DNA from 3 places in the Hydrogenophaga luteola genome. Region 1 is predicted to be linked to each of the others. Evidence: predicted binding sites of a transcription regulator. Region 1 holds the regulator's gene; each other region holds the start of a gene.

Region 1 (10,409 bases):
GTCAACCCCGCCCACGCCTGAGGAGAAGAACAACATGGCCAGCAATGAACATCTGTCCGGTCACGCCCGGATCGAGACCAGCAACTTCCTGATGATCGTCCTGATCACCCTCGTGGTGGCTGTCGGCGGTCTGGTGGAAATCGTGCCGCTGTTCTTCCAGAAGTCCACCACCCAGCCGATCGAGGGTCTCAAGCCCTATACCGCGCTGCAGGTGGCCGGTCGCGACGTCTACGTCAAGGAAGGCTGCTACAACTGCCACTCGCAGATGATCCGTCCCTTCCAGGCCGAGACCCTGCGCTACGGTCCTTACTCGGTGGCCGGCGAGTACGTGTACGACCACCCCTTCCAGTGGGGTTCGAAGCGCACCGGTCCCGACCTGCACCGTGTTGGTGGCCGCTACAGCGACGAGTGGCACCGTGCCCACTTGAACAACCCGCGCGATGTCGTGCCCGAGTCCAACATGCCCGCCTATCCCTGGCTGGCCGAAAAAACCGTGAAAGCCGAAGGTATTCCCGCCCGCATGAAGGCCCTGCGCACCCTGGGCGCGCCTTACAGCGACGAGGAAATCGCCAAGTCTGTGGAAGATGTCAAGGGCAAGACCGAGCTGGATGCCGTGATCGCCTACCTGCAGGTGCTGGGCACCGCACGCAGCGCCGCCAAGCTTGCGCCTGCTGCCGCAGCACCCGCTGCAGAAGTTGCTCCCGCCGCTGCACCTGAAGCCGCGGCACCCGCAGCTCCCGCTGCAGAGGCGCAACCCGCAGCGCCAGCGGCCGACGCCAAGACCCAATAAGGGGCGAGACCATGGACATCAACGATCTGCGCAGCATCGTCACGACGATCAGCCTGCTGACCTTTGTCGGCATCCTGGTCTGGGCCTGGTCCAAACGCAATCAGCGCGACTTCGAAGAGGCGGCCCAGCTGCCCTTCCAGGACGACTGAACGATTGCGGAACGAACACGAGAAAACATCATGAGCGACTTCATCAGCGACTTCTGGCACCTCTACGTGGCCGGCATCACGCTCGTCAGCATCATCGCCTGCGCGGTTCTGCTGTACATCAGCGGCACGACCAAGGCAGCTACCCACGCCGACAACACCACGGGCCACGTGTGGGACGGCGACCTGCGTGAGATGAACAACCCCCTTCCCAAGTGGTGGGTGTACCTGTTCATCATCACGGTGGTCTTCGGTCTGGTCTACGGCGCCCTCTATCCCATGTTCGGCAAGTTCCAGGGCGCCCTGGGCTGGTCGTCCCAGGGGCAGCACGCAGCCGAAGTTAAGAAGGTCGAGGACGCCATCGCCCCGATCTACGCGAAGTACAACGGCATGAAGCCGGAAGACATCGCTGCCGACGCCCAGGCCATGGCCATTGGCGAGCGCCTGTTCATGAACTACTGCGCCCAGTGCCACGGTTCTGATGCGCGTGGTGCCAAGTCTTTCCCCAACCTTACCGATGGCGACTGGCTGGGTGGTTCCGATCACGCCTACATCAAGACCACGATCGCACAGGGTCGTACCGGCGTGATGCCCCCGATGGCAGCGGCTGTGGGTGGTCCTGAGGACGTCAAGGACGTGGCCCACTACGTGCTCAGCCTGTCCGGCAGCCCGAACGACTCGGTCCGTGCTTCTCAGGGCAAGGCCAAGTTCGCCGCCTGTGCGGCCTGCCACGGTCCCGAGGGCAAAGGCATGGCGGCCGTGGGTGCACCGAACCTGACCGACGGTGTCTGGCTGCACGGCTGGGGCGAAGAAGCGATCGTTCGCGCTGTCAACAATGGTTTCAACAACCACATGCCGCCACAGGCTGCGCTGCTGAACGAAGCCCAGATCAATGTGCTGGCTTCCTATGTCTGGGGTTTGTCCAACAAGCCTGCCGCCAAGCAGTGATGGCCTGAAGCCAGTCACTTTTCTCTCGCCAGGTCATCCGTGAGTTCTCCAGCGCCAGACGCCTCAAGCACTGTTAGGCCCCCCGTGATTCCCATCGTCCCTGAGACACCGAAAGGTGTTCCGGAGGACGATGAGGTGATGGTTTCTCTCTACGCCTCGCGCAAGAAGATCCATCCCCGTTCGGTGTCCGGACTGTTCTCCAGGTGGCGCTGGGCGCTGGTCTGGTTCACCCAGATTTTTTTTTACGGATTGCCCTGGCTGGAGTGGAATGCCCGCCAAGCGGTGCTCTTCGACCTCGAAGCGCGCCGCTTCTACATTTTTGGGCTGGTCCTCTATCCGCAGGACTTCATCTACCTGACCGGACTGCTGGTCATCTCCGCACTGGCCCTGTTCCTTTTCACTGCGGTCGCTGGCCGCCTATGGTGCGGTTACGCCTGTCCCCAGACCGTCTACACCGAAATCTTCCTTTGGATCGAGAAGAAGGTGGAGGGCGACCGCTCGGCGCGGATCCGGCTGGATGAGTCGAGCCTGGATGCCCGCAAGTTCGGCAAGCGTTCGCTCAAACATGCCTTGTGGATCCTGTTCGCGCTCTGGACAGGCTTCACCTTTGTCGGCTACTTCACCCCTATCCGGGAGCTGGCGAGTCTGAGCATGGCCGCCTCGCTGGGCCCTTGGCAGACCTTCTGGATCTTCTTCTACGGGTTCGCGACCTACGGAAACGCGGGCTTCATGCGCGAGCAGGTCTGCAAGTACATGTGTCCGTATGCCCGCTTCCAGAGCGCGATGTTCGACAAGGACACGATGATCGTGACCTACGACAAGGCACGTGGGGAGCCGCGCGGGGCGCGCTCCAAAAAGGCAGACCCCAAAGCCCTGGGATTGGGTGCCTGTGTCGACTGCACGCTCTGCGTGCAGGTCTGTCCGACGGGCATCGACATCCGCAACGGATTGCAGTACGAATGCATCGGTTGTGGGGCCTGCATCGATGTCTGCGACGAGGTGATGGACAAGGTCGGCTATCCGCGCGGACTGGTCAAGTACTCGACTCAGAATGGCATGGCCAAGGGCTGGACCCGCGAGCAGATGGTCCGTCACGCCTTCCGTCCCAGGGTACTCGTCTACACCACCATTCTGTCGGTCATCACCCTGGCCGTGTTTGTCAGTCTCTTCCTGCGCACGCCGCTGAAGGTCGATGTGATTCGCGACCGCGGAGCACTGGCGCGCATGGTGGAGCAGGGGCGCATCGAAAACGTGTTCCGCCTGCAAATCATGAATGCGACCGAGTCTCCGCAGCGCTACCAGATCAGTGTCGAGGGACTGGAGGGCGTGATGATCGCGTCGGAAACCGAAGTGGACGTGCTTTCCACAGAAGTGCGCTCCGCCGCCGTGCGCGTCCAGATCCCGCCCAACGCCGCGCCCGCCGGCTCGCACCCGATACGGTTCACCATCCGGTCCACCGGCAGCGATGTGTCTGAGGTGGTGGAGAAGGCCGTCTTCATCGTTCCACGCTAAACTGAATTCACACGCTTATGGAACAAGTCATGTCAGCAAATCCAAGTCATCACCCGGCCACGCCGTGGTGGAAGGTGCCCCACATGTGGCTGGTGGTCGGTGGGCCTGTTGCCGTGATCGTCGCTGGCGTGATCACCTTGGTCATCGCAGTGAAGAACCCCGATCCTGTGCTCAACAAGTCCGACTACGAGAGAGATCTTGCCGCCGCTCAGCGGCTTGAAGGGCAGGCCAAGGTCGATGCATTGGCCAAGATGCAGCCGGCCCATCAGGCGCGCAATCACGCCGCTTCGCCGGTCGTACCGGCGGCCCCCTCCAAGTAGGACGCCGCATCACCGAATGCAGCCACACAGGAGTGAAGGATACGACTCATGAAAGCTCAGCGGTGGATGTGGATAGCGTGGCCAGCATTTCTAGTGGCTTCGGTGCTCGAGATGATTGTTTTCGCCATGGTCGACCCGGGTGATCTCCACTGGTTCGGTAACCCCCTGGAGCTGTCTCGACAGGCCATCTACACACTGGCGTTCTTCGTGTTCTGGTGTGTCACCATGGCATCGAGCGCGCTGACCACCTTGCTCGCCATGTCTCCCTTCGAGGTCAATCGCTGTCCGGTACCTGAAACGGAGCGTCCCCAGGACTGTGCCCGCAACGGCGGGTGCAGCTGATCTGCGTTTCGCAAATAAAAACCCCGCTCAGGGTTCAGACCTGAGCGGGGTTTTTTGGAGGGGTCGAATAGGTTCAGCGGCAGGTCTGGGGGTTCACGATCTGCTTGAGCGCATCGGTGTTCTTGATGTGCACATAGCGTTGTTTGACTTCGATGATGCCTTCCTCGACGAACTTCGAGAACGTCCGGCTCACGGTTTCAAGCTTCATGCCCAGGTAACTCCCGATCTCTTCCCGGGTCATACGCAGGATGAGCTCGGACTGTGAGAAGCCGCGTGCATGCAGACGCTGGACGAGGTTGAGCAGGAAGGCTGCGAGACGTTCCTCGGCACGCATGCTGCCCAGCAGCAGCATCACGCTGTGATCGCGGACGATTTCCCGGCTCATGATCTTGTGGACATGGTGCTGCAGCGTGGTGAACTCCCGTGACAGCTCTTCCACCTGGTCAAACGGCATCACACAGACTTCGGCGTCCTCAAGAGCAATGGCGTCACAGGAATGACGGTCACTGACGATGCCATCCATGCCGATGATTTCACCGGTCATCTGGAAACCGGTGACCTGGTCCCTGCCGTCGGCGGTGGTCACGCAGGTTTTGAAGAAGCCCGATCGCACCGCGTAGAGCGAAGTGAACTTGTCGCCGGTATTGAACAGGGCTGTTCCCCGCTTGATCCTCCTGCGCGTGGAGATCACGGTGTCCAGCTTGTCCATTTCCTCAGGGTTGAGGCCCATGGGCAGACACAACTCCCGGAGGTTGCAACTGGAACAGGCGACTTTGATGCTGTGAATGTCCATAAATCTTCCAGATTTCGCCCGAAGCTTAACGCATGGTCACAAGTGCCAGCAAGGCGGAAGCGCTCACCCTCGTTGGGGGGATGGGGGGAAACCCCGGGGCTTGGACGGCCCTTGATCTTGATCAAGGGTGCTATTTCTGCCTTGGTGCACATTCGCGCTGAGAACTGGAGAATTGTTTGTGAGTCACGCCATTTCCGACGAATTGCTCAAGCGATTCGACATCCCGGGTCCCCGTTACACCTCGTACCCCACCGCAGACCGCTTTGTAGAAGCGTTCACGGAGAGCGACTACATCCAGGCGCTGGAACAACGTCGGGCTGGGTCGCTCGCATTGCCGTTGTCGCTGTACGTCCATATTCCTTTCTGCGAGTCTGTCTGCTACTACTGCGCCTGCAACAAGGTCATCACCAAGCACCACGAAAGGGCTGCGGAATACCTGCGGTATCTGTCGCGTGAGGTGGAGCTTCAGGTGCAGCACTTCGGGAAGGGGCACGCCGTGTCCCAGCTGCATCTGGGAGGAGGAACGCCGACCTTCCTGTCCGACGCCGAGCTGGAGGATCTTCTGACAATGATCCGCCGCAACTTCACGCTCGTGCCAGGAGGCGAGTACTCCATAGAGGTCGACCCTCGCACGGTGACGGACCAGCGTTTGCAGACACTGGCCAGGTTGGGTTTCAACCGACTGAGTTTCGGTGTACAGGATTTCGATCCCGCTGTTCAGAAAGCGGTGCACCGGGTGCAACCGGTCGAGCAGGTGTTCGCACTGGTCGAGACGGCACGCAAGATCGGATTTGAGTCGGTCAACGTGGACCTCATCTATGGCTTGCCATTGCAGACGCCCGAGTCGTTTGCCCGCACGCTTGCCCAAGTCAACCAGTTGCGCCCCGACCGCATCGCGCTCTACGCATACGCTCACTTGCCAGCACGTTTCAAACCGCAGCGCCGGATCGTGGCCGCCGAGTTGCCCAGCGCGGGAGACAAGCTGTCGATGCTGTCGGCTTCGCTGGATGCCATGAGCGATGCGGGGTACGTCTACGTCGGCATGGATCACTTCGCGTTGCCGACGGATGCATTGGCCGTGGCCAAGCGACAGGGGCGGTTGCACCGAAATTTCCAGGGCTACAGCACGCAGCCCGACTGCGACCTGATCGCTTTGGGTGTTTCGGCCATCGGCCGCATCGGTGCGACCTACAGCCAGAACGCCAAGACGATTGAGGAGTATTACGACGCGCTGGACCAGGGTCGTCTTCCGATCGTGCGCGGGTTGGCACTGACCAGGGACGATTTGTTGCGCCGCTCCGTGATCATGTCCCTGATGTGCCAGGGGCAGCTTCAGTTCGAATCAATCAACCTGGGACACCTGATCGACTGCAAGAGCTACTTTGCTCGCGAGCTGGAGGTGTTGGCCGGCTATGCCGAACACGGACTGGTTCGCATCGACGACTCTGGTGTGGAGGTGACGCCAGCAGGTTGGTATCTGGTTCGCGCCATCGCCATGGTTTTCGACAAAAACCTGCAGGTCGACCAGGACCGGGCGCGTTTCTCCAAGATCATCTGACTCGCGTGGTTTCGAGCCAGCGCGAGGGTTGCGACTGCTAGAGTTCTGCCATGCAAACATCCATGGCGCTCACCGCACTGTTCATGGGGATCGCTGGTGGTCCCCATTGTGTCGCCATGTGTGGAGCCGCTTGCGCAGGCATCAGTCGTGGCGTGACCGGGCGCCAGAGCACGGCGGCTCTGCTGAACTTCCAGGCTGGACGACTGCTTGGCTACTCCCTCTTCGGGGCGATTGCCGCAGGTTCTGTGCAAGGCCTGGCTTGGCTGGGAACCAACACCTCTGTGATCCGGCCGGTCTGGACCATGTTTCACGTGGCAGCCATGCTGCTCGGTTTGGTTCTGATCTGGCAGGCTCGCCAGCCAGCATGGCTCGACGGGCTGGCCCAAGGCGTCTGGCGCAGGACGCGACCGGTGTTCGGACGCCTGGGGGCCAAGGCGCCCGCGGTACTCGGCGTCGCGTGGGCACTGATGCCATGCGGATTACTGTATTCCGCGCTGATGGTGGCGTCTTTGTCAGCCAATGCAATGGAGGGCGCGATGATCATGGCGCTGTTCTCCGCCGGGACTTCGCTTTCGTTGACCATCGGGCCCTGGCTCTTGCTGCGTTTGCGGGGCGACGGCTCAGGTGGTTGGGGCATCCGGCTGGCAGGGATCGCATTGGCCGCCACCTCCGGTTGGGCGCTCTGGATGGGAATCACCGATCCCACCGGTCTCTGGTGCGCTTGAGCCTCTCAGCTTGAACGTCCTGGCAGGGTTGCCAGAACCAGGCCCAGCAAGGCCACACCAAAAGCAAACATCTGGAGCGGGCTGAGGGTTTCACCCATGAACAGCACGCCGATAGTGGCTGCGCTGATCGGGAGCATCACTGTGAACACCCCGGCGCGGGCAGCAGGAACAGACTTCAACCCAGTCATCCAGAGCCATACCGTCCAGACGCTGGCGGCCAGTGCGTAGAAGACCAGCAGACCCCACGTCGGTGCTGTGATGGAGGTGAAGTCAAAGGCTCTGGCCGCCCACAGCCCAAAAGGCGTGACCAGCACGAAACCCCAAAGGTTGATGATGGCGGATATCCGCTTGGGCCCCAGACCTTCGGTGAGCCGTTTTCCAATCACCACATAAGAGGCCTCGCACACAACCGCTGCGAACACGAGCAGGTTGCCCCAGAACTGCTGCTCGAGACCGAACCACCCGAGGCCTTGTGCGTGTGTGGCACTGCCTGCCTTCTGCATTGAAAAGAGCCCGATTCCGACTGCAGCGCACGCGATGCCCAGGGCGGTGCGCTTGCCGATGCGTTCTTTGAGAAACACCCAGCTGAGGACTGCCACCACCGCCGGAATGGAGGACATCACCACGCCAGCGGACACCGCCGTGGTCATCGACACGCCAAACAGCATGCAGATGGAGAATAGGAAGTTGCCTAGGAAGGACTCAAGGAACAGCAGCTTTTGGGTACGAGCGGACAGCTGGGGCTCTTCTGCAGGCTTGCGCAGCCATCTCCACATGGCCGCCACCCCGATACCGAAGCGGAGCCACGCCAGCAGGAAGACCGGAAACGCCGCAACCAATGGTTTTGAGAGTGCGACATAGCTCCCCACCAGCGACATGCTGGCCGCTAGGCAGACATACGCGCCAAATTTTGCGGGGGTGGTCGGAAGGTTCGGCTCTGGTGACATAGGGCCAGCATCATGCCCCAGCCAGCGGCGATCATCGCCTTCCAAATAGAGTCATTCCATTTTGCAATGAGAAATCACATGTGTTGCGCTGCAAAAAAATTTCTCAATACAAGAAAGCGATTCCCACATTGCAGGATTTTTGTAGAATCGCATTGAATTTAAAGAGTTTTTTCTCTATCTTATATAAGACATAAGAGCTTCCAAAAGTCTTCTATAAGACTTAAAGTTCTCCCATTGGCTCTGGTCTGCAACAGGAACAAGCCGTCCCATTCATCAACCTCATGGAGAGTCGCAAATGCCCCAGTCCCTCAAAGAACAACTGAGCCGCCAACAGCAGATCGAAGCCCTGGAAAAAGACTGGGCCACCAACCCTCGCTGGAAGCTGGTCAAGCGCGGTTACTCCGCCGCTGACGTGGTGCGGCTGCGCGGCTCCATGCAGCCCGAGTACACCCTGGCCCAGCGCGGCGCCGAAAAGCTGTGGGAAAAGGTCAACGGCGGCGCCAAGAAGGGCTACGTCAACGCCTTCGGTGCCATCACCGCCGGTCAGGCCATGCAGCAGGCCAAGGCTGGTCTGGAGGCCGTGTACCTGTCGGGCTGGCAGGTCGCTGCCGACGGCAACACCAGCGAAACCATGTATCCCGACCAGTCGCTGTACGCCTACGACTCGGTGCCGACCATGGTCCGCCGCATCAACAACACCTTCAAGCGCGCGGACGAAATCCAGTGGAGCCGTGGCATCGAGCCGGGTTCCGCCGAATTCATCGACTACTTCCTGCCCATCGTTGCTGATGCGGAAGCCGGTTTCGGTGGCGTGCTGAACGCCTTCGAACTGATGAAGAACATGATCGCTGCCGGTGCTGCTGGCGTTCACTTCGAAGACCAGCTGGCCGCCGTGAAGAAGTGCGGCCACATGGGTGGCAAGGTGCTGGTGCCGACGCAGGAAGCCATCGAAAAGCTGATCGCCGCCCGCTTTGCTGCCGACGTGATGGGCGTGCCCACCATCGTGCTGGCCCGCACCGATGCCGAAGCCGCCAACCTGATCACCAGCGATCACGACGCCAACGACAAGCCCTTCCTGACCGGTGAGCGCACCCAAGAAGGGTTCTACCGCGTCAAGAACGGCCTGGAGCAAGCCATCAGCCGCGGCGTGGCCTACGCTCCCTACGCCGACCTAGTGTGGTGCGAGACCGGCGTGCCCGATATCGGCTTTGCCCGTGAGTTCGCCCAGGCCGTGCACGCCGCCTGCCCCGGCAAGCTGCTGTCCTACAACTGCTCGCCCTCGTTCAACTGGAAGAAGAACCTGGACGACAAGCAGATCGCCAAGTTCCAGGACGACCTGTCCGCGCTGGGCTACAAGTACCAGTTCATCACGCTGGCCGGTATCCATATCAACTGGTTCAACACCTTCCAGTTCGCGCACGCCTACGCCCGCGGTGAGGGGATGAAGCACTACACCGAGATGGTGCAGGAGCCGGAGTTCAAGGCTCGTGAGAAGGGCTACACCTTCGTGTCGCATCAGCAGGAGGTGGGTGCCGGTTACTTCGACGACGTGACCACCGTGATCCAGGGGGGGTCTTCCAGCGTGAAGGCTCTGACTGGTTCGACCGAAGAAGAGCAGTTCCACTGATTGATCTGGCGGCCAGCTCGCTAAAATCAAGCAACAACCCCCGGCTCGCGGCACCGCGATCCCGGGGTTTTTTCTTGTTTGCGGCATGCGTTCTGTCGTCAATAACCTACATCGATGCGTAGCCAGGGAACATTCCTCTCCGGCCGTGGGAGAATTTGTCGGTTAAAGCCGGTCGCTCAGACCACTACAAAGCAGGAGAGTCCAAGTGTTGAGCAAATGGAAATGGGTATCTGTTCTGGCAATGTCTTTGACTTTGGCAGGATGTGGTGGCGGAGGGGAGGCCACGGCGCGCGGTGCGATTGCAGTCAATACCATCAACGGTGTCGGCACTATCGTGACCAACTATGCTTCTCAGCCCGAGGCTAACAGCGATGCGTTGGCGCAGTGCGCGCGCTTGGTTGGGACCGGTATGGGATGCGAGGTCATTCTCGAGTTCTCTGGTAACGGTACCTGTGGATCTGCTGCGCGGGGAAACAACAACGTCTGGGGTGCTGCCAGTGGGTCTTCCAAGGAAGTCGCCGACTCGCGGGCCATGTCGGACTGCGTCGCCAAGGGCGGAACAAGTTGTGTGATTCCTGGGTGGCTTGAAACGCAGTGCAACTGATCGGTTCAGATGGGCTTCCCGAACTGTGTAAAAATCAAGTTTTGCTAAGTTCTTTCTTGTCTTCTTGCTGCTTGGTTATGACACCGCGAACTAAACC
Region 2 (10,409 bases), on a different contig from region 1:
GCCGATATGCGATAGAAAGACAACCATCATCGAATTTCCGCCAAATCCGGGAGCCATCTCATGACCAGACGCGAGCGCCGCGCCGTGCCCGTCGGCGACACAGACCCGTTCCGCCCCTCGCCGGAGCGGCCGGTGCGCTGCAGGGCCCGTGCCATGGGCCACGACACCCAGTTCGAACCGCACCACCACCCCTGGGGTCAGCTGGCCTACTGCGCCAGCGGCCTGTTGCAGGTCACGGTGGCCGACGCCGCGCCAGACCGGACCTCGGGGCTGGAGACCACGACCATCGTCCCGCCGTCGCGCGCCGTCTGGATCCCGCCGGGCGCCCGCCACGCGGTCAGCATGCTGGAGACGTCGCAGCTCTACACGCTCTACATCGATCCGTCGGTGGTGACCGCCGAGTGGCGCCGCTCCCGGGTGCTGGTGGTCTCGGCCCTGCTGCGCGAGCTGGTGCTGGGCATGGAGTTGCCGCACCACGCCAGCGACGAACTGCGGCAGCGCGCGTTGTCCACCCTGGTGCTGGCGGAGCTGGCGCACGCGCCCACCCAGCCGCTGGGCGTGCCGATGCCCGACCCGCAGCGCGGCGACCGGCGCCTGCGTGCCCTGTGCGAGGCGGTGCTGAACGCGCCGGCGCAGCACGCGACGCTGGCCGGCTGGGCCGCCCACAGCGGCGCCAGCGAGCGCACCCTGGCGCGCCTGTTCCGGGACGAGCTGGGCATGGGCTTTCAGCGCTGGCGGCAGCAGGTGCTGCTGGCGCACGCGCTGCCGATGCTGGCCAGGGGCACGCCGGTGAGCCAGGTGGCCGCCGCCGCTGGCTACGCCAGCGACAGCGCCTTCAGCTCCATGTTCCGCGCCGCACTGGGCCAGCCGCCGTCGCGCTTCGGCCCTGTGGCGGGGCAGATCTGATCAGAGCACCTCTTGCAGCCGCTCCTTTGGGCGGCAGAGCACGGTGCCGCGCGGCGTCACGACGATCGGCCTCTCGACCAGCACGGGGTGCTGCACCATCAGGTCCAGCCACTCGGCGTCGCTGCGGTCCGGCTTCGCCTCGGCCAACCCGGCGTACAGATCGCCCTTGCGGCGCAGCAATTCACCCGCGCTCATTCCCATGGCCTGGAGCAGCGCGGCGAGCTGCGCCCGGGTGTAGGGCTGCTTGAGGTAGTCGATCACCACCGGCTCGGCCCCGGTCTCGCGGATCGCGGCCAAAACGTTGCGCGAGGTGCTGCACTGGGGATTGTGAAAGATGGTGATGGCAGTAGGCTTCATCGCGGTGCTCCGTGTGATTCGCGGCCGAGCATAACGCCCGCTGGCGGTGCAGCAGCGGGCGTCACGGCCCTGTCATCTCAGGCCCGTATCTTGCTGGATGCTCACACACAAAACGCGCCAGCAGGGGAAGACGATGAACGCACCACAACGCATTGCCAAGACACCGAAGGCCTGGGAGGCTCTGTCACGCCCCGACCTGGTCGGCCGCCGCGCCCACAGCCTGCTGCTCATGGCCAACGGCCGCCGCAGCGAACGCGAGCTGTCGGCGCTGCTGGGTGGCGATGTCAGCGATCTGGCCGCGGGTCTGCTGCAGCAGGGCTACCTGCAGCCGGTGCCGCTGATGCTCTACGGCGACAACGACAGCGCCTGAGCAGCGCCGCTCAAAGCCAGCGCTTGAGCAGTCCCATCACGCGGTCGAAGGTGGCCCCGTAGGGCGGGTAGAACAGGCTGGCCGCCGCCCAGCGCGACTGCACCAGCACCGCTTTCTGCTGCGTGAAGCGCAGGAAGCCGGTTTCACCGTGGTAGGCGCCCCAGCCGCTCTCACCCACCCCGCCAAAGGGCAGATTCTCGTGGGCGATGTGCAGCAGGGTGTCGTTCACCGTCACGCCGCCGCTCACCGTGCCTCGCAGCACCCGGTCGCGCGCGGCCCTGTTCTGCCCGAACCAGTACAGCGCCAGAGGCCTGGGGCCCGCGTTGACCGTGGCGATGGCCTGGTCCAGATCCGTGTAGCTGAGCACCGGCAGCACCGGTCCGAAAATTTCCTCGTGCATCAGGCGCGCCTCGGCCGGCGGCTGGAACACCAGCACCGGCGTCATCTGGCGCTCGTGGCCCGAACCGCTGCGCGGAGCCACCTCGACCACACGGGCACCCTGGGACTGCGCCTCCTTCACCATCGCCAGCAGCCGCGCGTGGTGCCGCTCGCTGATGATGCTGGCGTAGTCCGGGTGTGCGGCCCCACAAGGAAATAGCCTCGCTACCGCGGCAGCGAAGGCGCGCTCGAACTCGGCCTCACGCCCCTGGGGCAGCCACACGTAGTCGGGCGCGATGCAGGTCTGGCCGCCGTTGAGCAGCTTGCCGTGCGCAATCTTGATGGCCACCGCGTCCAGGTCGGCCGAGGTGTCGACGATGCAGGGCGACTTGCCGCCCAGTTCCAACGTAGTGGGCGTCAGGTTGGCGGCGGCGGCGGCGGCCACCTTGCGCCCCACGGCAGTGGAGCCAGTGAAGAACAGATGGTCGAACGGCAGGCTGGCGAACTCGTGCGCCACGTCCGGCCCGCCCAGCGCCACGCACACCTCGTCGGCGGAGAACGCCTGGTGCAGCAAGGTCGCGAGCAGCGCCGAGGTGTGCGGCGTGAGCTCGCTGGGCTTGAGCATCACCCGGTTGCCCGCCGCCAGCGCGGTGGCGGTCGGCCCCAGCGTCAGCTGCAACGGGTAGTTCCAGGGGCCGATCACGCCGACCACGCCCAGCGGCTGGCGCTGGATGTGGGCGCTGGCCGGCTGCAGGTAGACCGGCGTGCGCACCCGGCGCGTCTTCATCCAGGCGCTGGTGTGGCGCTCCAGGTCACCCAGCAGCGAACGCAGCACGAAGAAGTCGGCCACCTCCGTGAGCCGGGTCGAACGCACCCCGAAATCGGCCTGCACCGCCTCGGCCAGCGCAGCGCCGTGCGTGTCGATCAGCGCCCGCATGCGGCGCAGCCGGTCCAGGCGAAGCGCCAGCGGCACGTCGATCTGCGCGCGACTGGCCTGGAACTGCGCGTCAAACAGGGCACGCAACGGAAGGTCGGGGGGCGTCTGGGTCATCGAGCCATGATAGGAGCGCGCCCCGGGCGGCGGTAGAGGCGGCGCCCCATGCCGGGGCACCGCCTGTCGCCTGGGGCTCAGTCGTAGCTGATCGCGTCCGCGAACTCGAAAACCCCCGGGTTGCGCACCGGGTCCACCCCCACTGGAATCACCGACTTGGGCGGGTACTTGCCCTCCAGCAACAGCTTCGAGAGCGGGTTCTCGATTCGCTGCTGGATCGCGCGCTTGAGCGGCCGGGCACCGAACACCGGGTCGAAGCCGACCTTGGCCAGTTCGCCCAGCGCCGCGGGAGACACGTCCAGCCGCAGGTCCATCTTCTGCAGGCGAGCCTGCAGGGCCTTGAGCTGGATGCCGGCGATCGACTCGATGTGCTTCGCGTCCAGACCGTGGAACACCACCGTCTCGTCGATGCGGTTGAGGAACTCGGGCCGGAAGTGGTTCTTGAGTTCGCCCCAGACCGCGTCCTTCACGTCCTCGTAGCTGTCGCCTACCATGGCCTGGATCAGGTGCGAGCCGATGTTGCTGGTCATGACGATCACCGTGTTCTTGAAGTCCACGGTGCGGCCCTGGCCGTCGGTCAGGCGGCCGTCGTCCAGCACCTGCAGCAGCACGTTGAAGACGTCCGGGTGGGCCTTCTCCACCTCGTCGAGCAGCAGCACGGAATACGGCTTGCGGCGCACGGCCTCGGTCAGATAACCGCCCTCCTCGTAGCCCACGTAGCCGGGCGGCGCGCCGATCAGGCGGGCCACCGAGTGCTTCTCCATGAACTCGCTCATGTCGATGCGCACCAGGTGCTCCTCGCTGTCGAACAGGAAGCCTGCCAGCGCCTTGCACAGCTCGGTCTTGCCCACGCCGGTCGGGCCCAGGAACAGGAAAGACCCGGTTGGCCGGTTCGGATCGGACAGGCCCGAGCGCGAGCGGCGAATGGCATTGGCCACCGCGCTGATGGCCTCGTCCTGGCCGACCACGCGTTCGTGCAGCTTGGTTTCCATCTGCAGCAGCTTGTCGCGCTCACCCTGCATCATCTTGGACACCGGAATGCCGGTCGCGCGGCTGACCACTTCGGCGATCTCTTCGGCGCCGACCTGGGTGCGCAGCAGCTGGCGCGCCGGCCCGGCGTCGGCCTTGCCGGCCTCCTTCGCCTGGGCTTCATGGAGCTGCTTCTCCAGCTCGGGCAGCCGGCCGTACTGCAGCTCGGCCACCTTGTTGAAATCGCCCTTGCGTTTGAGTTCCTCGATCTGCAGCTTGACCCGCTCGATCTCTTCGCGCACGTGCGCGCTTCCCTGCGCCTGGGCCTTCTCGGCCTTCCAGATCTCTTCCAGATCGGCGGCTTCCTTCTGCAGCTCGACGATTTCCTCGTCGATCAGCGCCAAGCGCTTCTGCGAGGCCTCGTCGGTTTCCTTCTTCATCGCCTCGCGCTCGATCTTGAGCTGGATCAGCCGACGGTCCAGCTTGTCCATGACCTCCGGCTTGGAGTCGATCTCGATCTTGATCTTGGCCGCGGCCTCGTCGATCAGGTCGATGGCCTTGTCGGGCAAGAAGCGGTCAGTGATGTAGCGGTGGCTCAGCTCGGCCGCGGCCACGATGGCCGGGTCGGTGATGTCCACACCGTGGTGGACCTCGTACTTTTCCTGCAGCCCGCGCAGGATGGCAATCGTCTGCTCCACGGTCGGCTCATCGACCAGCACCTTCTGGAAGCGGCGCTCCAGCGCAGCGTCCTTCTCGATGTACTTGCGGTACTCGTCCAGCGTGGTCGCGCCGATGCAGTGCAGTTCGCCACGTGCCAGCGCGGGCTTGAGCATGTTGCCAGCGTCGATGGCGCCCTCGGCCTTGCCGGCGCCCACCATGGTGTGGATCTCGTCGATGAACAGGATGATCCGGCCCTCGTCCTGCGCCACCTCTTTCAGCACCGACTTCAAGCGCTCTTCGAACTCGCCGCGGTACTTGGCGCCGGCCAGCAGGCCCGCCATGTCCAGCACCAGCACGCGCTTGTCGCGCAGGGTTTCGGGCACCTCGCCGTTGACGATGCGTTGCGCAAGGCCCTCGACAATCGCCGTCTTGCCCACGCCAGGCTCGCCGATCAGCACCGGGTTGTTCTTGCTGCGGCGCTGCAGCACCTGGATGGCGCGGCGGATCTCGTCGTCGCGGCCGATCACCGGGTCCAGCTTGCCCTGGCGGGCGCGCTCGGTCAGGTCCAGGGTGTACTTCTTGAGCGCCTCGCGCTGGCTCTCGCCTTCGGGCGAATCCATCTTCTGGCCACCGCGCACGGCTTCAATGGCCGCTTCCAGGCTCTTGCGCGAGAGGCCGTTCTCGTTGGCGATGCGCCCGATCTCGCCCTTCTGGTCGGCCACGGCGAGCAGGAACAGCTCACTGGCGATGAAAGCGTCGCCGCGCTTGATGGCTTCCTTTTCGGTCGCCTGCAGCAGCTTGATCAGGTCCGGGCCGGGTTGCACCTGCTCCTGGCCCTGCACCTCGGGCAGGCGGTTGACCGCGTCTTCGGTGGCCTTGGTCAGACCCGGCACATTGACGCCCGCGCGCTGCAGCAACGACTTCGGTCCATCGGCCTGGCGCAACATGGCCAGCAGCAGGTGGGCCGGTTCGATGTAAGCGTGGTCCTTGCCCAGGGCCAGGCTCTGGGCCTCGCCCAGGGCTTCCTGGAACTTGGTGGTGAGTTTGTCGAGACGCATGTTGTGATGCTCCGAAATGCTTGAACTGACGGGCATGTGGCGCTGACCGCCACCATTTCAAGACCTTGCGCCGGTCGGGGTCCAGCGGCGTTGACCCAGGTCAACGGTCAGGCCAGATCCGGCGCCGGGCCGCCCCAAGCCGGATCAGCCCCCTTGGGGGCAGCAACCCGCGAAGCGGCGGAGCGTGGGGGCTATCCCGCCCGCCAGTAGGCGTAGGACCAGGCGGTGGTCATGCCAGCTCTGCGGTACAGCGCCAAGGCGGGCTCGTTGGACGCGTCCACCTGCAGAAAGGCCCGGGTGATGCCCCGTCGCTGCGCCTCCAGGGCCATGGCACGGATCATCCGCCCCGCCAGCCCCCTGCCCCGCCGGCTGGCGGCCGTGCGCAAGCCGTGCATGCTCAGCCAGCCCTGGGCGAAACAGGCGGCGCCACAAGCCAGGGTCTCGCCACCACCCTCTCTAAGGCTGACGAAGAGCATGCCCTCGGCGCGGGACAGCGCCTTCGAGCGGCTTGCCCCGTCCACCGGGTCGAGTCCCTCACCCAGAAACATGGCCATCCAGGCCGCATCAGGGCGCGGGTCCAGCGACACCCCGTCGGTGTTCGGCGCCAGCGCCAGCAGGCCATCCAGCGCACCGGTCTGGGTCAGGGTAGGCTGCTCGCGCCGGAAGCCCTGGGCCCGGAGCTCGGGCCACCAGGGCTCGAACTCCGGCACGTCGGGCAGGCGCAACACCGGTCTCAGGCCGGCATCCCGGTAGCGCTGAACAATGGTGTCGATCAACGCCGGGGGGTGAGCTTCGTGGTGCAGAGGCACCGCACTGTGGGCGCGACCAACCGTGCCGTGGTCCATGGGCAGCAGCCAGCCGTCCAGCGCCTCCACCCGTTCAGGCGCCACCGCCGTGAGCGTGGCCCGTTCGATGGATTCGATGTCGGCGACGGTCAGCGGCATGGACGCCTTCACAGCCCTTCAGGCGTTGTTCGAGGCAATGCCCCACTTGGCCAGCGCGGCGTCGTCGCTGACCCGCGCATCGACCCAGCGCGCGCCCTCGGGCGTCTGTTCCTTCTTCCAGAACGGCGCCTGGGTCTTGAGATAGTCCATCAGGAACTCGCAGGCCTGGAAGCTTTCGCCGCGGTGGGCCGAGGTCACGGCCACCAGCACGATCTGGTCCAGCGGTTGCAGCAGGCCGACGCGGTGGATGACCCGGGCGCCCAGGATGTCGAAGCGCTTGAAGGCCTCGTCGATCATCTGCTCGATGGACTTCTCGGTCATGCCCGGGTAGTGCTCCAGCTCCAGGGTGCTGACGCTCTGGCCATCGTTGCGGTCCCGCACGGTGCCCACGAATGTGCAGACCGCACCGACGCCCTTGTGACCAGCTCGCAACCGGGCCACCTCGGCAGACAGGTCAAAGTCTTCGGTCTGGATGCTGACACGGGCGTTCATGCTCAGCCTCCGGTGACGGGTGGGAAGAAGGCCACCTCGGCGCCGTCCGTCAAGGCGGCCGATTCGTCGGCCATGGTCTGGTTGACCGACACGCGCACCGCACGCCCGCGCGCCAGCGCCTCGGCGTAGGCACCACCACGTGCGATCAGTTCATCGCGCAGCCCGGCCAGCGTGGCCGCTGCGGTTTCGACGGATTCGCTGCCGGAGCCAATGGCCTCGCGGATGGAGGCGAAATAACGCAGATGGATCTTCATGCGAGCAGGTCCGAAAGAGAGATGTAGTTCACGAGGTCACCACGGGCGATGGTGTTGCCGGCCGGGTTGTCGACCAGACCATCGCCCCACACGGTCGAGGTCAGCACGCCCGAGCTCTGGTTGGGGAACAGGTCCAGGCCACCGTCGGCATTGCGGCGCACCCGCAGGAATTCGCGGCGCTTGTCGGCGCGCGGCAAGTCGAAATCGGCGCGCAGCCGCATGGTCATGAACGCCGGCTGGTAGACCGGTTCAGCCGCACCTTGCAGCTTGAGCAGAAAGGGCCGCACCAGCAGCAGGAAGGTGACATAGCTCGACACCGGGTTGCCGGGCAGGCCGATGAAGTGGCAGTGGCCTTGGGCGCCTGCGCCGGCCCCTGCGTCGCGGCGCACCGTGCCATACGCAAACGGCTTGCCCGGCTTCATCGCGATCTGCCACAGGTCCAGGCTGCCCAGTTGTTGCACAGCAGGCTTGATGTGGTCTTCTTCGCCCACCGACACGCCGCCGCTGGTGAGGATCAGGTCATGGTGGTCGGCAGCGGTCTTAAGGGCGGCCAGCGTCGCCTCGCGCCGGTCGGGCACGATGCCCAGATCGCTGACCTCGCAGCCCAGACGCTCCAGCAGCACGCGCAGGAAGAAGCGGTTGCTGTTGTAGATGGCGCCCGGTTTCATCTCTTCGGGCGGCACCTCGCCGGGCATGACCAGTTCATCACCGGTCGAAAACAGCGCCACCCGCGGCTTGGCGGTCACCCGCAGCTGCGCCGCGCCGATGCCGGCCGCCAGGCCCAGGCTTGCGGCCGACAGGCGCGTGCCGCGCGGCAGCACCACGGCGCCTCGTGTCACGTCTTCTCCGGCGCGGCGGATCCACTGGCCGGGCTCGGGGATGGCGTCGATGTGCACGGCATGGAAATCGCCGCCGACCTCGCGCGTGTCTTCCTGCATCACGATGGCGTCCGCGCCAGGAGGCACCGGAGCGCCCGTGAAGATGCGGGCACAGGTTCCAGACTGCAGAGGCTGCGCCGCATGACCGGCGGGAATGCGCTGGCTGACCGGCAGCACCACGCCCTTCTCGGTGATGTCGGCCAATCGCACCGCATAACCGTCCATGGACGAGTTGTCCTGCGGCGGCACGTGCAGAGCCGACACCAGGTCCTCGGCCAGCACACGCCGGTCGGCCAGCACTGTGGCCAGGGTCTCGGTGGCCGCGAGAGGTGTCGCCCGTGAAAGCAGGTCGGCCAGCGCGGCGTCCAGCGCCATCAGGGGTTTGCGGACAGGTTGGGGAGCGTTCATGGTCTTGGAGGCAGCGCCCCGGCCGGCTTGGCCAACGCAGTGGCGATCAAACGTAGGCTTCGGGGTCGTAGTCGAAACGGTCCTCATTGTCGATCAGCCAGACCGCCACCGCATCGGGATCGTCCAGATCCAGCCGCGGGCGCAGGGTGTCCTCGGGCAAGGCATCGGCCAGTGGCAGCGCGATGGCCGCCACAAAGGGGTCGTCCGGGTACCGGACCGGTTGGGTGGTGGCTGCACGCCAGACCTCGATCTTGAGCAGGTTGCTGTCGCGCCAGCCTTCGACCAGCACCCAATCCACCCCGGGATGCAGCGCCGGGATCAGCTCGTGCACCGTGCGCTCCAGGGGTCGTTCGAAGCTGCGCTGCAGCACCAGCCGGTCGGGCGACGCGGCCAGCACCTCGTAGGCACCGGCCTCGCGGTGGCGCCAAGTGTCCTTGCCCGGCTGGTCGGTTTCCAGCCCGCAGTGCGCGTGCTTCATGACCGACACACGCAGACCCCGGGCCTTGAGGGCCGGGATCAGTCGCTCGATCAGGGTGGTCTTTCCCGCGCCCGACGATCCTGCAAAGCCGACGACCTTCATGGGCCAGCTCAGTCCGTCAGACCGGACAGTGATCGGTGATGTAGCGCTTGACCGCAACCGCGTCCGCACCCATCACCTGCACGCGCTTGGGCAGGGCCTCGATGCCGTCGAATTTCGCCGGTCTCTGGGGATCGCGCCCCAGCGCTTCGCGGATGGTCTCGGCGAACTTGATAGGCAGCGCCGTCTCCAGCACCAGTACGCGCTCGCCGGGCTGGCGCAGCTCACGCGCCACCTTCACGCCATCGGCGGTGTGCGTGTCGATCATCACGCCGTGTTGCTCGAAAGTGGCCTTGATGGTGGCCAGGCGGTGGGCGTGCGTGCTCTTGCCGCTGACGAAGCCGTAACGGCTGGCGGCCTGTTCAAACAGGGGATCGGCGCCCAGGTCGAAGCGGCCGTGCAGGCGGAGCTCATCGTCGAACAGGCGCTTGGTACGCGCCGCATCGTGACCGAGCAGATCGAACACGAAACGCTCGAAGTTGCTCGCCTTGGAGATGTCCATCGACGGGCTGGAGGTTTCGTAGGTGTCGGCGCTGCCGCGCACGCGGTAGGTGCCGGTGCGGAAGAACTCGTCGAGCACGTCGTTCTCGTTGGTCGCAACGATCAGACGACCAATCGGCAGTCCCATCTGGCGCGCCACGTGACCGGCGCAGACGTTGCCGAAGTTGCCCGAAGGCACAGCAAAGCTCACCTTTTCATCGTTGGACTTCGTCGCATAGAAGTAGCCAGCGAAGTAGTACACCACCTGGGCCAGCAGACGCGCCCAGTTGATCGAGTTGACGGTGCCGATCTTGTACTTGCGCTTGAAATCCAGGTCGTTGGACACCGCCTTGACGATGTCCTGGCAGTCATCAAACACGCCTTCGATGGCGATGTTGTGGATGTTGGCGTCCATCAGGCTGAACATCTGCGCTTGCTGGAACGGGCTCATGCGGCCGTGCGGGCTGAGCATGAAGACTCGCACGCCCTGCTTGCCACGCATCGCGTACTCGGCCGCGCTGCCGGTGTCGCCCGAGGTCGCGCCCAGGATGTTGAGCTGCTCGCCACGGCGTGCCAGTTCGTACTCGAACAGGTGACCCAGCAGCTGCATGGCCATGTCCTTGAAGG
Region 3 (10,409 bases), on a different contig from region 1:
GAACTTGGCATCGATGGCCAGCATCAGCACCACGGTCACCGCCGCGGCACCGAGCACCGCCACCTTGAACATCGCTGCGAGCTTGGACTTGAACACAGCAAACAGGGCTGCAGCCAGCACACACGCGATCAGGGCATACATCATCTCACTGGTGATGGCGCGCAGCATTGAGTAGAACGGCGTGAAGTACCAGACAGGTGCAATGTGCAGCGGGGTAACCAGGGGGTCTGCGGGAATGAAGTTGTTGAACTCCAGGAAGTACCCACCGAACTCTGGCGCGAAGAACACGATGGCCGAGAACACCATCAGGAACATAGACACACCAAAAATGTCGTGCACCGTGTAGTACGGATGGAACGGGACACCGTCGGCCGGTGCAGACACGGACCAGCGGTTACCCTTGGGGCCTGCCTTGATTTCCACGCCGTCGGGGTTGTTGGAACCCACATCGTGCAGCGCCATCAGGTGGGCCACCACCAGACCCAGCAGTACCAGGGGGACGGCGATCACGTGGAAGCTGAAGAAGCGGTTGAGGGTGGCATCACCGACGACGTAGTCGCCACGAATCAGCAGGGCCAGGTCGGGGCCCACAAACGGAATGGCAGAGAACAGGTTCACGATCACCTGCGCGCCCCAGTAGGACATCTGGCCCCATGGCAGCAGGTAACCCATGAAGGCCTCGGCCATCAGCACCAGGAAGATGCCGCAGCCAAACAGCCAGACCAGCTCGCGCGGTTTGCGGTACGAGCCATAGATCAGACCACGGAACATGTGCAGGTACACCACCACAAAGAAGGCGGAAGCCCCCGTGGAGTGCATGTAGCGGATCAGCCAGCCCCATGGCACGTCGCGCATGATGTATTCGACCGAGGCGAAGGCCACCGGCACGCCAGCCGCGTTGAGGTTGGCGTCAGGCTTGTAGTGCATCACCAGGAAGATGCCTGTGACGATCTGGATCACCAGCACGAGCATTGCCAGCGAACCGAAGATGTACCACCAGTTGAAGTTCTTCGGCGCGTAGTACTCGGCCATATCGCGCTTGTAGATGTAGAAGGCCGAGGGAATCCGGTTTTCGAACCAGTTCGTGACCTTCTGGACAACGGGCGCGTCGGGGGAAATTTCTTTGAATTCAGCCATGGATGCCTCTGTGGGGTCGTATTGCCTGCTGAAAGCAGGTCAGGCCTTTTTCTCTTCGCCGATCAACAGCGTGGTGTCGGACGTGTAGTAGTGCGGAGGCACTTCCAGGTTGTCTGGCGCAGGCTTGTTCTTGAACACACGACCAGCAAGGTCGAACGTCGAGCCGTGGCAGGCACAGAGAAACCCCCCCACCCAGTCATCGGGCAGCGAGGGCTGAGGGCCTGGCGTGAACTTGTCGCCAGGCGAACACCCCAGGTGCGTACATATACCCACACCGACGAAAACTTCCGGCTTGATCGAACGATGGCGGTTCTTGGCGTATTCGGGAGTCGGGTAGGCCTTGCGCTCAGAGGTCGGGTCGGCCAGCTGAGGCTCGATCTTCTCGAGAGCCGCCAGTTGCTCGGAACTGCGACGCATGATCCACACAGGCTTGCCGCGCCACTCCACCACGCGCTTCTCACCGGGCTGCAGGGTAGAAATGTCCACTTCGACTGCGGCACCCGCAGCCTTTGCCCGCTCGGACGGCTGGAAACTGCTGACAAAGGGGACGGCGACGGCGGCTGCTCCCACGCCACCCATGGCGGCGGAGGTGATCAGCCAGGTACGGCGGCTGTTGTCCACAGACGCAGCGACGGTTGCTTCACTCATGGGGATCTTTCAAGGAAGTTCAAGACGTGGCCCACTAGGGTCAACCCTGCATTGTACCGGAGCGTTACAAGCCGACTTTTCACCGATCCAGACAAGACAAACCCACCACTTTGTGGGCGTTGAGCCTCGTTGCCAGCGTCAGGAACGGGTAATACAAATGTGTTCTGTGCGAGAATGAATTTTCCTGGTCCAAAGGGCCATTGTTTTGTAGAACGTCCATTGAAGGAGCCCATCGAATGGCCATGTTGCAAGAGTTCAAAGAATTCGCCGTCAAAGGCAACGTCATGGATCTGGCTGTGGGCGTGATCATTGGCGGCGCCTTCGGAAAGATCGTGGACTCGATCGTGGGCGACCTGATCATGCCCGTCATCAGCAAGGTATTCGGAGGCCTCGACTTCTCCAACTACTACATCGCCCTCGCGGGCCAGGCCGCAGGCCTTCCACTGGCAGAGGCAAAAAAGGCTGGGGCGGTACTGGCCTATGGCAACTTCATCACCATCGCGCTGAACTTTGTGATCCTGGCGTTCATCATTTTCATGATGGTCAAGCAGATGAACCGCCTGCGCAAAGAGGCACCTCCAGCGCCACCGGCGCCGACACCGGAGGAAGTGGTTCTGCTGAGGGAAATCAGGGACAGCCTGCGCAAGTGAGCCATCCACCGCAGGGTCGGCCGACAGCCCCAACCCAAGGCATCCACAGCCGCTAAGACTGGCTCAAGCGGCTCATCCAGATAGCAGCATCCACCGCCGCCAGCAGGCTTGTGGCACTCGCCCTTCCGGTACCAGCCAGATCGAAGGCGGTGCCATGGTCTGGGCTGGTGCGAACCATGGGCAAACCCAGCGTGGTGTTGACACCATGCTCCAGGCCGAGCAGCTTGACCGGAATCAGCCCCTGGTCGTGGTACATCGCCACCACCACATCGAACTCCCCCTGGCGAGCCCGCATGAACACGGTGTCCGGTGCATGTGGGCCGCTGACGTGCAACCCATCGGCACGTGAACGATCCACTGCCGGCTGCAGGATCTCGATTTCCTCACGGCCAAACAGCCCCCCCTCGCCCGCATGGGGATTCAGTCCTGCGACGGCGATGCGAACTTCAGGCATGCCGCAGCGACGGTAGTGCGCCGCGGTGATGCGAATGGTGTCCATCACGCGTTGGGTGGTGACGGCCTCAAGCGCCTGCCGCAACGACACGTGGATGCTCACCAGCACGGTGGCCAGCCCAGGCGCACTGAGCATCATGCGCACCGGCATCTCACTCACAGGCACACCCGCATGCTCAGCGGCCAAGGATTGCAGGAACTCGGTGTGCCCCGGGTGCGGCAGCCCAGCAGCGGCCAGAGCCTCTTTGTGCACAGGTGCGGTGACCAATGCCCTCGCCTGGCCCGCCAGCACCCACCGTGCAGCGGCAGCGATGCTGTCAGCGGCGGCTCGGCCGGCTTCGGCGCTGATTCGACCCCAAGGCGCCAAGGAGCCCGGCACACATGCCTGAATCAAAGCAAGCCCAGGGCGAGAAGCATGAGCCCACTCCCTCAGCCCCCCGAGCACCATCACATCCAACCGCGCACCCCCACACTGCAGCCGGACGACATCCGCTGCGCGCCGCAGCGTGGCCGCATCACCGGCCACCACCACCTGTCCCTGAAGATCGGGGCGTTCCAGCAGGGCACGGACCACGATTTCGGGCCCTATCCCGGCGGGGTCTCCCATGGTGACCACAAGCGGGCGGTGACGCCCGGGACTCTCGAAAACAGGAGTGGTCACAGTGTCACGCCGGGTTGGGAATGTCGATGAACTGATGCTCAATGCCGAGCAGCTCCGCCACGTGACCAGCCACCGCTGGCGCGCCGTAGCGCTCCGACGCGTGGTGACCACAGGCGATATAGGCCACACCGGCCTCCCGCGCATAGTGCGTCTGGGGCTCCGATATCTCACCCGTGATGAACACGTCGGCGCCGGCGGCGATGGCCGCCTCGAAATAGCCTTGGGCACCACCCGTGCAGATCGCCACGCGCTCCACACGGCGCCCCGGATCTCCGACCAGCAGCGCGGCTCGCCCCAAGGAACTCTCGATATCCTTGAGCAGTTCGGCCGCCGGCGCAGGCGGGCGCACCCCCAGGAAGCCCAGCGACTGGTCGCCAAAACGGCCGTCCCCTACATCCAGCACACGGACACCGATGCGGCGCGCCAGCTGCGCGTTGTTGCCCAGCTCGGCGTGTGCATCCAGCGGCAGGTGATATGCCAGCAAATTGATGTCGTGCGTCAGCAGGCGCGCCAGACGCTGTTTCATCCAACCCGTCACCCGTCCGTCCTGACCGCGCCAGAACAGTCCGTGGTGCACGAACAGCGCGTCTGCTCCGGCGTCGATGGCCGCATCAATGAACGCCAGGCTGGCAGTCACCCCGCTGACCAGCTTGCGCACCCGCATACGACCCTCGACCTGCAGACCGTTGGGTCCGTAGTCCTTGAAAAGCGCAGGCTGCAGAATGCGGTCGCAGGCTGCGAGCAGATCGTCGCGCAGGACGCCTTGAACAGAAGGTGTGTCGGATGGCATGCAGACGGTGAATCAGAACAGGTCACCAGGGACATCCTGGCGCCAGCGTTCTATTCTGTCACCGCCCACCTTGGAACGCTGCCTTGACTGGCGCTGCTCAGCCGCGTTTGCGTTCGGCCCGCTCGGACTCCAGCATCTTGCGGTTGAAAAACCGGTAGAACCAGATTGCCATGCCGATCATGAAAGCAATGCCTGCGATGCTGAAAAGCCCGTAGTCGGTGGAAAAAAGATCTGCAATGGCTTTCATCGTGTGCTCCAGTCCTCTGTGACAACAGGCAGCCATTGCATCTCCAAGCCACGCTGTTCGCATTGACCTGCATCAATCGGCTTGAACCAGCTAGCCGCGTGGTCATATACGTGACAATCTCAACAGGGATGCAGCGAAATGCTCCAAAGCTCCCGTTCCTTTTGCACCCTTCCAACATGAAACGCATCTGGCTACTTTTCGCCCAAACCGTCACCGTTGCGGTGGCCGTCCTTTTTGTCGTGGGCACGCTCAAGCCCCACTGGCTGGACCGCCGCAATGTGCTGCCAACGGTGGTGCCGGTGGTTGAGTCTCCCGGACCCATCTCCGAGGAAGCATCGGCCACCAGCTTCAGAGAGGCGGCCAAGCGGGCATCCCCCGCGGTCGTGAGCATCAACACCAGCAAAGCACCTGATCAGACCCAGATGGCCGACCCCTGGTTCCGGTTCTTTTTCGGCGAGCAGGGGCAGGGACAACCTCAGGCCGGCCTGGGTTCAGGCGTGATCGTGAGCGAAGCAGGCTACATCCTGACCAACAACCACGTGATTGAAGAAGCGGACCAGATCGAGGTGGTGCTCAACGATGGCCGTCGAAGCACTGCCCAGGTCATTGGCACCGATCCGGAAACCGATCTGGCCATCTTGAAGATCAGTCTGGGCAATCTGCCGGTGATCACCTTGGGCAACTCGGAAGCGCTGTTCATCGGCGACCAGGTGCTGGCGATTGGCAACCCCTTCGGGGTCGGTCAAACCGTGACGAGCGGCATCGTCAGCGCCCTGGGGCGTACCCAGCTGGGCATCAACACCTTCGAGAACTTCATACAGACCGATGCGGCCATCAACCCGGGCAATTCGGGCGGTGCGCTGGTGGACATCCACGGACACCTGATGGGCATCAATACCGCGATCTATTCCCGTTCGGGCGGCTCCATGGGCATTGGATTTGCCATCCCGACCTCTACCGCGCGCAGCGTGATGGATGCCATCGTGCGAGATGGCAAGGTCACTCGGGGCTGGATTGGCGTGGAACCGCAAGACCTGACCCCGGAGCTGGCCGAGAGTTTTTCGATCCCCTCGGGCACGGGCGTCATCATCACCGGTGTGCTACAGAACGGGCCGGCCGCCCAGGCCGGTATCCGCCCCGGCGACGTGGTGACCCAGGTGGGCGACAAACCGGTCAGCAACGTATCCCAGTTGCTGTCTGCCGTGGCGGCTCTCGCGCCGGGCGTGCCCTCCAGTTTGGAGATCGTCAGGAAGGACGGAAAACAGCGCATCCAGATCACGCCGGGCAAGCGCAACCTGCCCAGGCCCCAGCCCAACCGCTGATCAGGACGCCGCGCCGTCTTTCACAGATTCGTCGGGGGCCCTGGTATTGCGCACAAACCACTGCGAGCCCCAGATGCCCAGCTCGTACAGCAGGCACATGGGCACCGCCAGCGCGAGCTGTGAAATCACGTCCGGCGGGGTCACGACGGCGGCGATCACGAACGCCACGACGATGAAGTAACCCCGGAACTCCTTCAGCTGCTTGACGCTGACCATGTTCATTTTCACCAGCAGCACCACCACGATCGGCACCTGGAACGCCAGGCCAAAGGCGAGATAGAGCGACAGGATCGCCTCCACATACGAGGCAATGTCAGGGGTCGCTGCCACGCTCTGGGGAGTGAACTGCTGGATGAAGCCGAACATCTTGTCCAGCACGAAGAACTGGACGAAGGCAATGCCCACGTAAGCCAGCAGGCTGCCCAGGATGATCAGCGGAACCGCAAATCGCTTTTCATGGCTGTACAGCCCCGGCGCCACAAACGCCCAGATCTGGTACATCCACCAGGGCAGCGAGAGCAGCAACGCTCCCATGGCCAGCACCTTGAGCGGCACAAAGAATGGCGAAAACACCCCCACAGCGATCAGCTTGGCATCGGGCGGCATGTGCGCCCGGATGGGTACCGCAATGAGATCAATCAGTCCGCTGGGGCCTGGCCAGATGGCCAGCAAAGCCATGCAGACCCCGAGGCCGGCAATGCCATACAGCAACCGGTCGCGCAGCTCCATGAGATGCTGGACAAATGGCTGCTCTGAACCGGCGAGCTCGTCGGTGGATTTGTCAGGATCGGACATCAGCGGGAGGCGGAAGAGGGGCGTGGGCGGAATCGGGCCACGCGGGCCGCACCGGATTGGGCACGCGTGCGCACGCCCGTGCGGGCCTTGTACCACTGAGGCATCGCTTTCTGCTTGATGCGCCAGTTCTTCCGGGGGTGCTTGTAGGAAGGAACGCTTTCGGTGCCGAGCTGGGAGAGTGCGTCCGCGGTATCCGAGGAAAACGCCGATCCATCCAGACCGGACGTGGCTTCGGACCAGGATTTTTCGAAATCGCTGGCACCGGATGCAACCGACGACTCTACGTCGCGCGCCGCCGTCTCCACCGACTCTTTCATTTTCTTGAGCTCTTCGAGCTCCATGGACCGGCTGACTTCCGCCTTCACGTCGGCCACGTAGCGCTGAGCCTTGCCCAGCAAGGTCCCGACTGTACGAGCCACACGAGGGAGCTTCTCAGGGCCAATGACGATGAGCGCCACCGCTCCGATCAGCGCTAGCTTGGAGATACCGAGATCAATCATGGACCGGTGTGCGGCAAGACATCAAATACGGCACACCAATGGTCGTGCGCCGCGGTGACTCAGCTCTTTTGCTTGGCTTCGACGTCAATGGTGGTCTTTTCGCTGCGGCTGTCTTGACCCACCTGAGCAGCTTGCGCTGCATCTGCGGACTGCCCACCGTCTTTCATACCGTCCTTGAAGCCTTTGACGGCGCCGCCGAGGTCGGAGCCGATGTTCTTCAGCTTTTTGGTGCCAAACACCATGACCACGATCAGCAGCACGATTAGCCAATGCCAAATCGAGAATGAGCCCATGAGTATCTCCAGAAACGTTGTGTGAAAGCGCGGTGGGCGCCAATGCTGGGATTCTACGACCCCGGGTTTGGTTCAGCCGCGCGCCCAGGGACGAGGACCGCCCATCACATGCCAGTGCAGGTGCTGAACCTCCTGACCGCCTTCAACACCGGTGTTGCACACCATGCGAAAGCCACCTTCAGGATACGGATTGCAACCCTGCTCCAGTGCCAGCTTGGGCGCCAGCACCATCAGACGCCCCATCCAGCCCTCGTCAGCGGGTGTCAGCTGCGCCATGGAGGCCAGATGCCGCTTGGGTATCAGCAGGAAATGCACCGGCGCCCAGGGATGGATGTCGTGAAACGCATACAACTCCTCGTCCTCGTACACCTTTCGGGACGGGATCTGGCCAGCAACGATCTTGCAAAAGATGCAGTTGGGGTCTTGATGACTCATGGGGTTTTGGGCGACTTCAGGAAGGCATGGCCTGGCTGGCATTCATGCGCACCATGCCCCGCACAATGCGGTAGAGGAACCAGATGGAGACGATGGCCCAAGCGATCATGCCAGGTAGCAGCAACAGCAGCCACAGCGGCCAGGTGAGGACGTACAGAATGCCGGCCCAGATCACGCTGCGGATGCGCCAAGAGAAATGGCTGGCCTGCCAGGTGCCTTCGGCATCGCCCTTCTTCACCAGGTCGATGATCAGCGCCACCAGCAGGATGCCAACGCCCCCCTGCGCACCCGGTAGAACCGCCGCCACCGCAACGATCAGGTGCAGCAGGTAGCTGATCCAGCCGACCGTCTTGAGGGATTCGGCTTTTTCGCTGTCCACTGCCTTGACGTCGATGATGTCACTCATGTCGGCTCCTTTCAGGATTTGGGTTCCGCCTCGCGCGCCACCGCCTTGCGCAGGGCTTTTTCTTCCAGACCACTCAGCCCTTCACGGCGCGCCAGTTCGGCCACCACGTCAGCCGGCGCCCGGCCATAGTGGGCGAGCGCGATCATGCTGTGAAACCACAGATCGGCCACCTCGTTCACAAGCTTCTGCACGTCGCCACCATGGTCACAGTCCTTGGCGGCCATCACCGCCTCGGTGGCTTCCTCACCGATCTTCTTGAGGAAAGCGTCCGGACCCTTGTGCAGCAGCCGAGCAACGTAACTCTTCTCGGGATCGCCGCCATTGGCTGGCTTGCGGCTTTCGATGACAGCGGCCAGACGGGCCAAAGAATCTGTGTCGGACATAGTGCTCACTTGTAGATCGATTCGGGGTCTTTGAGGACAGGATCGACCGACACCCATTGCCCATTCTGATGGCTCTGGAAGAAGCAGCTGTGACGCCCGGTGTGGCAGGCGATGCCGGGCTCATGCCCGAGTTGCGTCACCTTGAGCAGCACCACGTCGTTGTCGCAGTCCAGGCGAATGTCGTGCACCGTCTGCACATGACCCGACTCCTCGCCCTTGAACCAGAGCTTGTTGCGCGAACGGCTGAAATAAACCGCCCGGCCCAGTTCGGCCGTTTTCTGCAGCGCTTCCCGGTTCATCCAGGCGAACATCAGCACGTCGCCTGTGGCCGCCTCCTGCGCAATCACGGGCACCAGGCCCTGCGCGTCCCACTTGATGGCGTCGAGCCAGTCCATCACAACCTCACCGGAATGCCGCGCTCAGCCATGCGCTGCTTGGCCTGGGCCACGGTGTACTCGCCGTAGTGGAAGATGCTGGCGGCCAGCACCGCGTCCGCCCCCCCCTGCTGAACACCGTCGGCCAAGTGATCGAGGTTGCCCACGCCGCCGGACGCGATGACAGGTACGCTGACCGCGTCGGCAACGGCGCGCGTGAGCTCCAGGTCGAAGCCGCTCTTGGTGCCGTCGCGGTCCATGCTGGTCAGCAGGATTTCGCCAGCGCCGTAGTCGGCCATCTGGCGCGCCCAGGTCACGGCGTCCAGACCGGTGTTCTTGCGGCCGCCGTGGCTGTAGACGTCCCAGCCGGCACCCCGCGCGGCCAGGTCGTCGCTGTGGCGACGCTTGGCGTCGATCGCGACCACGATGCACTGGGCGCCGTACTTGTCGGACGCGTCGCGGATCACCTGGGGGTTGGCGATGGCCGCCGAATTGAAGCTGGTCTTGTCGGCGCCGGCGTTGAGCAGGCGACGCACGTCCTCAACCGTGCGCACGCCACCACCGACCGTGAGCGGGATGAACACCTGCGAAGCCACCGCCTCGATGATGTGCAGGATCAGGTCGCGACCGTCGCTGGTGGCGGTGATGTCGAGGAAGGTCAGCTCGTCGGCGCCCTGCTCGTTGTAACGCGCTGCGATCTCCACCGGGTCACCGGCGTCGCGCAGTTCCACGAAGTTGACGCCCTTGACCACACGGCCACCGGTCACGTCCAAGCAGGGGATGATGCGTTTGGCGAGCATCTCGGCCTTATCCGTTCAACTCGTCGGCCAGCGCCTGCGCCGCCTCGAAGTCCAGATCACCGCTGTAGATCGAACGACCGCAGATCACGCCTTCGACGCCCTCGTCTTCCACCGCACACAGCTTGCGGATGTCTTCCAGGTTGGACAGGCCGCCCGAGGCGATGACAGGGATCGACAAGGACTGCGCCAGCTTGACGGTGGCCTCGATGTTGATGCCGCTGAGCATGCCGTCGCGGCCGATGTCGGTGTAGATGATGGATTCGACGCCGTAGTCCTCGAACTTTTTGCCCAGGTCCACCACCTCATGGCCGGTGAGCTTGCTCCAGCCGTCGGTGGCCACCTTGCCGTCCTTGGCGTCGAGGCCGACGATGATGTGGCCGCCGAAGGCGGTGCAGGCGTCTTGCAGGAAGCCGGGGTTCTTGACCGCCGCGGTGCCGATGATCACGTAGCGCAGACCGGCGTCCAGATAGCGCTCGATGGTGTCCAGGTCGCGGATGCCACCACCGAGCTGCACA

Evidence for each region. The regulator FNR, encoded in region 1, switches genes on or off when oxygen is low (the NO sensors DNR and NnrR bind a similar motif). The targets are predictions, from matches to a motif close to TTGATNNNNATCAA.
Region 2: a site for FNR is predicted at 5,840-5,853, ahead of clpB (ATP-dependent chaperone ClpB). Genes of this name have one in related genera too.
Region 3: a site for FNR is predicted at 4,649-4,662, ahead of ACFOPI_RS23615 (DUF3149 domain-containing protein). Genes of this name have one in related genera too.

What each region holds. Positions count from the first base shown of each region.
Region 1 is NZ_JBHRXX010000009.1:157,615-168,023, forward strand. Features, by position in the region: gene ccoN (cytochrome-c oxidase, cbb3-type subunit I) at 1-21, shown strand, start outside; gene ccoO (cytochrome-c oxidase, cbb3-type subunit II) at 35-790, shown strand; gene ACFOPI_RS19560 (cbb3-type cytochrome oxidase subunit 3) at 802-939, shown strand; gene ccoP (cytochrome-c oxidase, cbb3-type subunit III) at 970-1,884, shown strand; gene ccoG (cytochrome c oxidase accessory protein CcoG) at 2,023-3,396, shown strand; gene ACFOPI_RS19575 (FixH family protein) at 3,480-3,716, shown strand; gene ACFOPI_RS19580 (hypothetical protein) at 3,765-4,058, shown strand; gene fnr (fumarate/nitrate reduction transcriptional regulator Fnr) at 4,132-4,851, opposite strand; gene hemN (oxygen-independent coproporphyrinogen III oxidase) at 5,030-6,409, shown strand; gene ACFOPI_RS19595 (sulfite exporter TauE/SafE family protein) at 6,460-7,134, shown strand; gene ACFOPI_RS19600 (DMT family transporter) at 7,140-8,012, opposite strand; gene aceA (isocitrate lyase) at 8,377-9,708, shown strand; gene ACFOPI_RS19610 (DUF4189 domain-containing protein) at 9,914-10,312, shown strand.
Region 2 is NZ_JBHRXX010000002.1:898,479-908,887, reverse strand. Features, by position in the region: gene ACFOPI_RS08120 (AraC family transcriptional regulator) at 61-906, shown strand; gene arsC (arsenate reductase (glutaredoxin)) at 907-1,263, opposite strand; gene ACFOPI_RS08110 (hypothetical protein) at 1,397-1,633, shown strand; gene ACFOPI_RS08105 (aldehyde dehydrogenase family protein) at 1,644-3,062, opposite strand; gene clpB (ATP-dependent chaperone ClpB) at 3,140-5,749, opposite strand; gene ACFOPI_RS08095 (GNAT family N-acetyltransferase) at 5,941-6,693, opposite strand; gene moaE (molybdopterin synthase catalytic subunit MoaE) at 6,712-7,185, opposite strand; gene moaD (molybdopterin converting factor subunit 1) at 7,188-7,439, opposite strand; gene ACFOPI_RS08080 (molybdopterin molybdotransferase MoeA) at 7,436-8,725, opposite strand; gene mobB (molybdopterin-guanine dinucleotide biosynthesis protein B) at 8,772-9,305, opposite strand; gene thrC (threonine synthase) at 9,322-10,409, opposite strand, start outside.
Region 3 is NZ_JBHRXX010000010.1:356,109-366,517, reverse strand. Features, by position in the region: gene ACFOPI_RS23640 (cytochrome b) at 1-1,137, opposite strand, end outside; gene petA (ubiquinol-cytochrome c reductase iron-sulfur subunit) at 1,177-1,785, opposite strand; gene mscL (large conductance mechanosensitive channel protein MscL) at 2,022-2,435, shown strand; gene pdxA (4-hydroxythreonine-4-phosphate dehydrogenase PdxA) at 2,488-3,495, opposite strand; gene ACFOPI_RS23620 (Nif3-like dinuclear metal center hexameric protein) at 3,554-4,339, opposite strand; gene ACFOPI_RS23615 (DUF3149 domain-containing protein) at 4,437-4,586, opposite strand; gene ACFOPI_RS23610 (trypsin-like peptidase domain-containing protein) at 4,763-5,908, shown strand; gene tatC (twin-arginine translocase subunit TatC) at 5,909-6,703, opposite strand; gene tatB (Sec-independent protein translocase protein TatB) at 6,703-7,203, opposite strand; gene tatA (Sec-independent protein translocase subunit TatA) at 7,263-7,496, opposite strand; gene ACFOPI_RS23590 (histidine triad nucleotide-binding protein) at 7,569-7,931, opposite strand; gene ACFOPI_RS23585 (DUF4870 family protein) at 7,948-8,337, opposite strand; gene ACFOPI_RS23580 (phosphoribosyl-ATP diphosphatase) at 8,349-8,720, opposite strand; gene hisI (phosphoribosyl-AMP cyclohydrolase) at 8,726-9,115, opposite strand; gene hisF (imidazole glycerol phosphate synthase subunit HisF) at 9,115-9,894, opposite strand; gene hisA (1-(5-phosphoribosyl)-5-[(5-phosphoribosylamino)methylideneamino]imidazole-4-carboxamide isomerase) at 9,902-10,409, opposite strand, start outside.